3 regions of the Martinezella sp. CNPSo 3795 genome follow, and region 3 is predicted to be linked to each of the others. Evidence: riboswitches for the same ligand, from Rfam matches in the RefSeq annotation. Region 3 holds a riboswitch; each other region holds the start of a gene.
The links. A riboswitch is a leader RNA that binds a small molecule or an ion and turns the genes downstream of it on or off. The one in region 3 is predicted to bind thiamine pyrophosphate.

Region 1: it holds a riboswitch for thiamine pyrophosphate, as region 3 does, so the genes downstream of both, thiB (thiamine ABC transporter substrate binding subunit) here and thiM (hydroxyethylthiazole kinase) in region 3, are expected to answer to the same signal.
Region 2: it holds a riboswitch for thiamine pyrophosphate, as region 3 does, so the genes downstream of both, thiC (phosphomethylpyrimidine synthase ThiC) here and thiM (hydroxyethylthiazole kinase) in region 3, are expected to answer to the same signal.

Annotation. Positions count from the first base shown of each region.
Region 1 is NZ_JBXSOQ010000007.1:176,338-179,611, forward strand. Features, by position in the region: gene AC13QY_RS20340 (MDR family MFS transporter) at 127-1,662, shown strand; TPP riboswitch at 1,733-1,849, shown strand; gene thiB (thiamine ABC transporter substrate binding subunit) at 1,900-2,928, shown strand; gene thiP (thiamine/thiamine pyrophosphate ABC transporter permease ThiP) at 2,867-3,274, shown strand, end outside.
Region 2 is NZ_JBXSOQ010000001.1:793,725-796,998, reverse strand. Features, by position in the region: gene AC13QY_RS03700 (hypothetical protein) at 413-1,156, shown strand; TPP riboswitch at 1,288-1,420, shown strand; gene thiC (phosphomethylpyrimidine synthase ThiC) at 1,512-3,274, shown strand, end outside.
Region 3 is NZ_JBXSOQ010000001.1:978,831-982,104, forward strand. Features, by position in the region: gene thiD (bifunctional hydroxymethylpyrimidine kinase/phosphomethylpyrimidine kinase) at 1-490, opposite strand, end outside; gene thiE (thiamine phosphate synthase) at 487-1,122, opposite strand; gene thiM (hydroxyethylthiazole kinase) at 1,119-1,922, opposite strand; TPP riboswitch at 1,974-2,070, opposite strand; gene AC13QY_RS04515 (DUF1127 domain-containing protein) at 2,299-2,445, shown strand; gene yghU (glutathione-dependent disulfide-bond oxidoreductase) at 3,009-3,274, shown strand, end outside.

The DNA of each region.
Region 1 (3,274 bases), on a different contig from region 3:
AAACAGCATTCACCTGTTGTTGACATTTATATGCTAATGGCACATATATCTCAACTGTGAAAACCGGGCGTCCCGCGCATTCGATCGACCGCGCAACGTTTCGGCCAAGTTCGGATTTCCTGCCCCATGGACATGCAGACAAGCTTCACGCCGCTCGTGGCGGATCATAAGCGGCGGCTTATTCTTTTCCTGTTTCTGATGACCGCCATGTTCATGGCAACTCTGGATAACCAGATCGTCTCGACGGCACTGCCGACGATCGTCGGCGAATTCGGGCATCTGGAGCGCTTCGGCTGGATCGGATCAGCCTATCTTCTTTCGCTCTCCGCCGTCATGCCCGTCTACGGCAAGCTCGGCGATCTCTTCGGCCGCAAATATGTGATGATGACGGCGATCGCGATCTTCACGATCGGCTCCGCCGTCTGCGGCCTGGCCGTCTCGATGGATACGCTGATCGCCGCCCGCGTCCTTCAAGGCTTCGGCGGCGGCGGCATCATGGTCTCGATCTTCGCTGTCAACGCCGATCTTTTCGAGCCGCGGGAACGCGCTCGCTACCAGAGTTACTCGAGCCTGGTGCTCATGGCTTCCGGCGCCATCGGCCCGGTTCTCGGCGGCACGATGAGCGATCTCTTCGGCTGGCGTTCGATCTTCCTCGTCAACGTCCCGATCGGCTTTATCGTGCTGGCCGGCCTTGCTACCATGCTTCCCTATCGCAAACCGGCCCGACGCCCGAAGATCGACTATGCCGGCGCAATCGTTCTTGCGCTGACGACGACGAGCATCGTGCTTGCCGCCGACGGCAGCGAACTCTTCGGATCTCTGCTGTCGCCGCAGTGCCTCGGTATCATCGCCTTCGGCGTGATCTGCGCTATCGCCTGGGTCTTCATCGAGCGTCGCGCACCGGAGCCCATCGCGCCGATGACGTTGTTCCGTAACCCGACATTCGGCCTTCTGCTGATCATTTCGATCACAAGCGGCGCCGTGGCCATCGGCATGGTCAACTATTTTGCGCTCTTCCTGCAGACGACGACGGGCCTTTCGCCATCGATGGCCGGGCTGCTGTTCATTCTCCTGACCGGCGGCATCGTCTGCGGCTCACTATCGGCCGGCCGGCTAATTGCCGCGAGAGGGCGCTACAAGCCCTTCGCCGTCGCGAGTGCTGCCTGCAGCGCCATCGCGTTCGGCTCACTTGCCTTCCTGCCTGCCGGTACGCCCATCGTCATCATCGGCGGCCTGATGCTGCTGCACGGCATCGGCATCGGCCTTGCGCAGCAGGTGCCCGTCATCGGCGTGCAGAATGCAGCGGCTTCCCGTGACGTCGGCGCGGCAACGGGTGCCGTCACGCTCTCGCGCATGGGCGGCGCCTCCATCGCCATCTCCATCTACGGCGCCATCATCGCCGCCAAACTCGGCAATGTTGGTATCTCCATATCAGGCGTATCCGATATCGAGCAGCTGACGCCGAAGATGATGGCGGCTTTGCCGGAAGCAACCCGCGAGGCGGTCGCCAATGCCTATGCGAGCGCCTTCAGCCCGCTGTTCGTGACCGCCGCCGGCATCTGCCTTCTCGGCCTTTTGACCGCGCTGATGCTGAAGAACGTGCAGCTTCCGGGGGCGACGAAGAAATTCGAAAGCCCGGCGGTCGCGGAGGCTGCCGAGTAAATCCTCCATGCTGCAATCGGCAAGGGCATCATTTCCCTTGTCATCCCTTCGTCACAAGGCTAAATCTGCCGACGCTCTAACGGGGTGCCTTATGTCCTTCGGACATTTCGGCTGAGAGGCTTTCACCGGCCAACCCGCGGAACCTGATCCGGCTAACACCGGCGGAGGGATTAGACGCGTGACGAAATCATAGCGCCCTTTTCCCCTTCAAGACGAAACCAAAAAGGAGGCGCTGTCATGCAACACCGTTCGCTATTGTCATTCTTCGCAGGCCTGGCCTTTGCCGCCGGAACGTCGTTTTTTGCTGCCCAGACGGCCGAAGCAGCCGACAAGACGCTGACCATCTACACCTATGAAAGCTTCACCGCCGACTGGGGGCCGGGCGCCAAGGTCAAGGCCGCTTTCGAGAAGACCTGCGGCTGCACGGTCAATTATGTCGCCGTCACCGATGGCGTGGCGCTTCTCTCCCGCCTGAAGCTGGAAGGGACGGGCACCAAGGCCGATGTCGTTCTCGGCCTCGATACCAATCTCATCGATGAAGCGAAGGATACCGGCCTCTTCGATGCCAGCGGCGTCGACACCTCGGCCCTCAAGGTTCCCGGCGGTTTCAAGGACGATGTTTTCGTGCCCTACGACTACGGCCATTTCGCCGTGATCTATGACAGCCAGACGGTCAAGAATCCCCCCAAGAGCATGAAGGATCTCGTCGAAGGCGATCCCAATCAGAAGATCGTCATCGAGGACCCGCGCACCTCGACGCCGGGTCTCGGTCTGCTGCTCTGGGTCAAGTCGATCTACGGCGACAAGGCCGCCGATGCCTGGACAAAGCTCAAGGGCCGCATCCTGACTGTCACCCCCGGCTGGTCGGAAGCCTATGACCTCTTCACAAAGGGCGAAGCGCCGATGGTGCTCTCCTATACGACGTCGCCTGCCTATCATATGATAGAGGACAAGACCGACCGCTATCAGGCAGCCGACTTCTCGGAAGGGCATTACATCCAGATCGAGGTCGCCGGCCTCATCAAGTCCTCGCCGAACAAGGAGCTTGCGCGCGACTTCCTCAAATTCATGATCTCCACGGGCTTCCAGGACATCATCCCGACAAGCAATTGGATGATGCCGGTTTCAGCCACTTCGGAGCCGCTGCCGGACGCCTTCGACAAGCTCGTGGTGCCCTCGAAGACCTTCCTGATGAGCCCCGCCGATGTCGACAAGAACCGCAAGGCCTGGATCGACGAATGGCTGGCCGCCACCAGCGGCAACTGATGCCTTGACGACACTCACGGCACCAGAGCGAAGACGCGCCATTTCCGGCGGGGCAGTCAGCCTCGCCGGCATCGTGCTCTTCGTCGGGATCGCCGTGCTCGTTCTGCTCGCCGCCGGCATCGACTCCGGCGGTACCAATCCCCTGGCAGATCCCTACTTGCTGCGCGTCCTGCGCTTCACTCTGCTGCAGGCGGTACTCTCGACGCTGCTTTCCGTTGTGCTCGCCATTCCGGTCGCGCGCGCATTGGCGCGCCAGCCGCGCTTTCCCGGCCGCCTTTGGCTCATCCGGTTGATGGCCGTGCCGATGGGCCTGCCCGTACTGATCGGCGCGCTCGGCCTGCTCGGC
Region 2 (3,274 bases), 190 kb from region 3:
CCGATTGCTCGACCGTAAGACAACTTATGTCCTGTATTGGATTTACAAACAGCCCGTATGTTTGTCAATTATATGAAGGGCGCTGGGGCGTTAGTCTTGGCCTCTGTTGCTTAAATGCAACTGGCGACCGCAGGCCATGGCGGCACCGGCAGAGATCGCAAAGATGTCCCTGTTCACGAGAACGCCTGCCAGTCAGGGCCGTCACCGCATTTAAGGCCACCGCGATGTCGGCGGTCGATGACGACCATGGCTGCCCAATCTGGTTATGATATGGCCATCGGGAATTCCACGGCACAATGACCGGTCGGTTTGAGCAAAGATCAGCAATGAAATTCAATAATTCGCTACACACAGAAATATTGAATTTTCCTAGATTCCGGCGACTCGCGCCATCGGAGAGGGAAAATCGCGAATGAATGAGAACCGGCTGATCTTCATAGCGACCCCCTGCTTCGGCGGCCTCGTTACCAAGGACTACATGCAGTCCATTTTCTCACTGATGCAGACGGGAGCGCAGGCGGGCATACAGCTGACGCTGGCTCTGCTCGGCAATGACGCCCTGATTACCCGCAGCCGAAACACGCTTGTCTCGTCCTTCCTGAACGATACGACGGCGACCCATATGCTCTTCATCGACGCCGACATCAGCTTCGAGCCCGATCAGGTCATGAGGCTTCTGGAAGCCGATAAGGATGTGGTCGCCGCCATGTATCCGATCAAGGATTATGATTGGCAGACGGCGGCCCGTATCAATTCAGCAGACGGCGAAACACTTGCGGCAGCCGCACTTCACTATGTCGGCACGCCACTTGTCGGCCAGGTTGCAGAGCGTGATGGCGATTTCGTCAGCGCCATCTATGCAGGTACGGGCATGCTTTTGATCAAGCGCAACGTTATAGAAAGAATGATCGCGGCCTATCCGGAGCTGCGCTACAACGCAATCCACGCCTATCCCAGCACCAAACGCTCGCCCAGCACCCAATACGCCCTGTTTGAATGCATGGTCGAGGAGGGAACGGGGATCTATCTCAGCGAGGACTTCGCCTTCTGTCACCGCTGGCGCGCCCTCGGCGGCAAGATCTGGCTCGATACCGCGAGTAAGCTGTCCCATACCGGCCCCCATCGCTTCGTCGGCAATACCACACCACGTTACTAAGGCGCGACAAGTCCGCACGATGATCTGCGCGATAAAGTTGCAATTCGACGGGCGCGGCAATGGTCAATCTCCCGGAAAATGCGACCGCCGCTGCGGGGTTGACAGAGGACAAGAGTAAGGCATAGCCTTTTGACATTCACCAGGGGGGTCCCGGCAAGGGGCTGAGATACTGCTGAACAATACGGCTATGCCGGTTGTGGGCGCAGTGACCCGTTGAACCTGATCCAGTTCATACTGGCGTAGGGACGGTGCAAGCGCTCGAGGCTTCGGATTCCCGCCTGGATTCCATGCCGGCGTCTTTTCATCATTCCGGCTGATTGACTGGGTCTCCAACTGCAACTTGGAGCCTCACACCATGAACATTGCCGCAAAAAACCTCACTCCGACCGTCACCACCGGCCCGCTGCCGGCCTCTCGAAAAATCCATATCACCGGGGATATCCATGCCGATATCCGTGTGCCGATGCGCGAAATCAGCGTCCATCCGACATCGGGCGAGCCGCCAGTTATCGTCTACGATTCGTCCGGCCCCTATACTGTCGAAGGTGCAGATATCCGCATCGAAGAGGGCCTGCCGCAGCTGCGCCGCGATTGGGTTCTCGCCCGTGGCGATGTCGAGGCTTATGAAGGCCGCCATGTGCGTCCCGAAGACAACGGCTTCGTCACCGGCGAACGGCTGACACCGGAATTTCCGGCCAAGCGCCAGCCACTGCGCGCCAAGGATGGCAAGGCCGTCACTCAGCTCGCCTATGCGCGTGCCGGCATCATCACCCCGGAAATGGAATTTATCGCCATCCGCGAAAATCTCGGCCGTAAGGCGAAGGCAGAAGCCTTGATCCGCGATGGCGAGAGCTTCGGCGCGCATATTCCCGATCACGTCACGCCTGAATTCGTTCGCCAGGAAGTTGCGAGCGGCCGAGCGATCATTCCGGCCAACATCAATCATCCCGAAAGCGAGCCGATGATCATCGGCCGGAATTTCCTGGTGAAGATCAACGCCAATATCGGCAATTCCGCACTCACCTCCTCCATGGCGGAGGAAGTCGAGAAGATGGTCTGGGCAGCACGCTGGGGTGCCGATACCGTCATGGATCTTTCGACCGGCCGCAACATTCACAATATCCGCGAATGGATCATCCGCAATTCGCCGCTGCCGATCGGCACGGTGCCGCTCTATCAGGCTCTGGAAAAAGTCGGCGGCATCGCGGAGGAACTGACCTGGGAGATCTATCGCGACACGCTGATCGAGCAGGCCGAACAGGGCGTCGACTATTTCACCATCCATGCCGGCGTGCGGCTGCACTACATCCCGCTCACCGTCAACCGCGTCACCGGCATTGTCTCGCGCGGCGGCTCGATCATGGCCAAGTGGTGTCTCCATCACCACAAGGAGAGCTTCCTCTACGAGCATTTCGAGGAAATCTGCGACATCTGCCGCGCCTATGACGTCTCCTTCTCGCTCGGCGACGGCTTGCGGCCCGGTTCGATCGCCGATGCCAACGATGCCGCGCAGTTTGCCGAGCTCGAAACGCTCGGCGAACTGACGAAGATCGCCTGGGCCAAAGATTGCCAGGTGATGATCGAAGGCCCCGGCCATGTGCCGATGCACAAGATCAAGGAGAACATGGATAAGCAGCTCGCCGTCTGCGGCGAGGCACCCTTCTACACGCTCGGACCGCTGACGACGGATATCGCACCGGGATACGATCACATCACCTCGGGCATCGGCGCTGCGATGATCGGCTGGTTTGGCACGGCGATGCTGTGCTACGTCACGCCGAAGGAGCATCTCGGCCTGCCCGACCGCAACGACGTCAAGACCGGCGTCATCACCTACAAGATCGCCGCGCATGCGGCCGACCTCGCCAAGGGTCATCCGGCCGCTCAGGTCCGCGACGACGCATTGTCGCGTGCGAGATTCGAGTTCCGCTGGGAGGACCAGTTCAACCTGTCGCTCGATCCGGATACCGCCCGCAGCTTCCACGACGAAACCTTGCCGAAGGAGGCTCACAAGGTCGCGCATTTCTGCTCGATGTGCGGCCCGAAATTCTGCTCGATGCGGATTTCGCACGACATTCGCGCGGAGGCACAGAAGGAAGGGCTGGAAGCGATGGCGGC
Region 3 (3,274 bases):
AAGCAAGCGCCTGACGCGCCATGTCTTCGCGGCTTTTCGCCTCCACGTCATGCAACAGCGCAGCAGCTTCGGGCAGGTTCGGTGTAACGACGGTAGCCAGCGGCAGCAGCCGCGTGGTCAGCACGTCAACGGCATCGGCAGCCAGTAGGGCGGCGCCACCCTTGGCGATCATGACCGGGTCGAGGACGACGGGTACATCGCGATGTCGCGCCAGAATGTCCGCGACGGCACTGGCGATGGCGGCATTAGCGATCATGCCGATCTTGACGGCATCCACATGGACGTCGGCAAAGATCGCATTGATCTGGTCTGCCACGAAATGTGGAGGCACCGGATGGACGCCGGTGACGCCTTGCGTGTTTTGCGCGGTCAAGGCAGTCAGCGCTGCCATTCCATAAACGCCGCGGGCGGAGAAAGCCTTCAGGTCGGCTTGAATGCCAGCGCCGCCGGAGGGATCGGAGCCAGCGATGGATAAGACATTGCGGATCATTGGCGAGCCTCCTTGATGGCGTTCGCGATGACAGTTGTCGCGGCTTGCGGGTCCGGTTGGTCGCATATGGCCGAGACGACCGCGAGACCATCGGCTCCGGCCGAGTAAACGCTTGCGGCATGCTCTGCCTTGAGGCCGCCGATCGCGACTGATGGAACGGGGCATAGCCTGACGATGCGGGCAAGCCCGTCGAAGCCGATCGGCTGCTTGTGATCGGGCTTGGTGGGCGTGGCAAAGACCGGGCCGATCCCGGCATAGTCGACGATGCCGGGATCTATGGAGGAAGCGAGAGCTTCCGTTTCCACCGAGAGGCCGAGGATCATGTCCGGCCCGATCAGGCGGCGTGCTTCGGCGGCATTCATATCCTCCTGTCCGATGTGGAGGCCATCGGCGCCAATGGCGATGGCAGCCTCGACATTGTCGTTGACGATCAGCCGGACATTTGTTCCCTGCAGGATTTGCTTGAGGGCGCGGCCCGTCTCGATCATGGTGGCTGTCGGTGCATGCTTGTCGCGCAGCTGTACGATGGTTGCGCCGCCGGCAATGGCTGCACGGGTGGTTTCAATCATGCCGAGGTTGGCACATAGCACCGGATCGAGGACGAGATAGAGCGAGAGATCGAAGTCTTTCATGCCGCCGATATCCTTGCATTGCGATCCAGCACTTCCGGGCTAAGGCCGGCGAGGGCGTCGAGGAAGCGCCAGGAAAAGGAGCCCGGCCCGTCTGCAGCCGCTCCGGCCTGTTCGCCGGCGACGGCAAAGACCGCGAGCGCCGCAACGGTTGCATCGAATGGATCATCCGGCATTGCCGCAGCAAAGGCACCGACGAGGCAGGTCAGCGAGCAGCCGAGGGCCGTCACCTGCGGCATGAATGACGAACCGCCGGCGATGCGCTTTGCCCTCCGCCCGTCGGTCACGAAATCCGTAACGCCGGTAACTGCAACGACGCAGCCATGCTTTCCCGCCAATTGCCGGGCGGAATCTTCCGCGTGTTCGACGGCGTCGCGGCTATCGACGCCCTGGCCGCGGCTCGTGCCGCCGGCAAGCGCGATGATCTCGGACGCGTTGCCGCGAATGATCGCCGGCTTTAGCTCGATCAATTGCGCGACCGCCTTGCGGCGGAACGTGGTCGCATAATGGGCGACAGGATCGAGGACCCAGGGCTTGCCCGCCTCGTTTGCCGACCGGGCAGCCTTCAGCATGCCCGCAAGCCAGCCGGACGAGAGCGTGCCGATATTGATCGTCAGCGCGCCGGAGATAGCGGCAAACTCGCCGGCCTCCTCTTCGGCATGTACCATTGCCGGCGATGCCCCGGCGGCAAGCATCACATTGGCCGCGATATTCATGGCGACGAAATTGGTGATGCATTGCACCAGCGGAGGGTTAGCCCGCATGGTGCGAAGCAAATTGCCTGCAGTTGTCTGGTCTTGCATATCGCCCCTTTCAGGCGGGCGAGACGCACAGGGACGACGTGCTGGTGCTTTACGAGGTCCCGAGCGACTCCCTCCGCCAGCATGATCTGGTTCAGGTTCGAAGGGTGCTTCTCAGCCCGCCGGATGGCGGACGCCCCTGTCTCTCATCTCTCTTCTTTTCGCAGACAAAGACGGCGCTGTCACCAGCAAATCACAAAAGCCATGCTGGCGAGTGAGATTGCCTGCTTTCTCGGCGACCCATGCAATGGATGCATAGGTGGAGTGATCCCTTAGCTCTGCAAAAACCTGTGGGCTTCGACTATATGTTTCTCATCGAAGCGACGGGAGCGCCAAGCACGGCCGCTCAGCTTCGAAAGCCCAAGGAAAGGGGATCATCATGAACGTAGCACGCTCTTTCAATAACTGGCGCAAGTATCGTCAGACGGTCGCCGAACTGGGCCGTATGTCCACGCGCGAACTGCATGATCTGGGTATCGATCGCGGCGAAATCCGCAACGTTGCCCGCGCAGCGATCGCTCGCTAACGGCCGCACCGGCTCCTAATAAAGCTGAATTATGTCAGCGCCTGTTCCCCTTGAGCAGGCGCTTTTGCTTTATGAATATCACCGTTCCTTTTCGCCGCGCTTGCTGAAGATTGCATCAATTTAGCTCTCTGCTTTTCGCATGGCGCATAACTGCCTTGCAAAGAAATGCCTATGAACTGAGCAAAAGACTGGTATGTTCCTCTTATCGAAGGGATGCATCTCCTCCCGCATCCCTTCGCTTCGCAGACGTCCTTATCCTCCTCCCAGGGACGGCTGCAGGAATAGCGGAACTCCTCCTCCCATCCGCTGTTCGGTTCTTGTAAAAAGCCTGCCGCTCCTCCTCCCGCGGCAGGCTTTTTCGTTTCATGGACCTCCAGAAGATTGGCAATGACCTAACTCGGTCGAGAAGCTGGCGCTCCAACCCAAGCGGCAAGAGCGCTTCCGCATTAAAGTGTGCGCATTCTCCTCTCGCAAAAATGAAGAGTCGCCCCTATGTGCGACCTATGTAGCGCGCTACATCGAAGACCAACCCCAACGTGATTCCCCGAAACAGGAGGATGCCCATGACCGGTTCTGCCGAATATACGCCGCCGAAAATCTGGACCTGGAACAAGGCCAATGGCGGCCAGTTCGCCAATATCAATCGCCCGATTGCCGGCCCGACTCACGAGAAAGAACTGCCGGTGGGACGTCATCCCCTTCAGCTCTATTCGCTTGGAACGCCGAATGGCGTGAAGGTCACCATTATGCTCGAAGAGCTGCTGGCACTTGGTCACAGCGGCGCGGAATATGATGCCTGGCTGATCAAGATCGGCGAGGGCGATCAGTT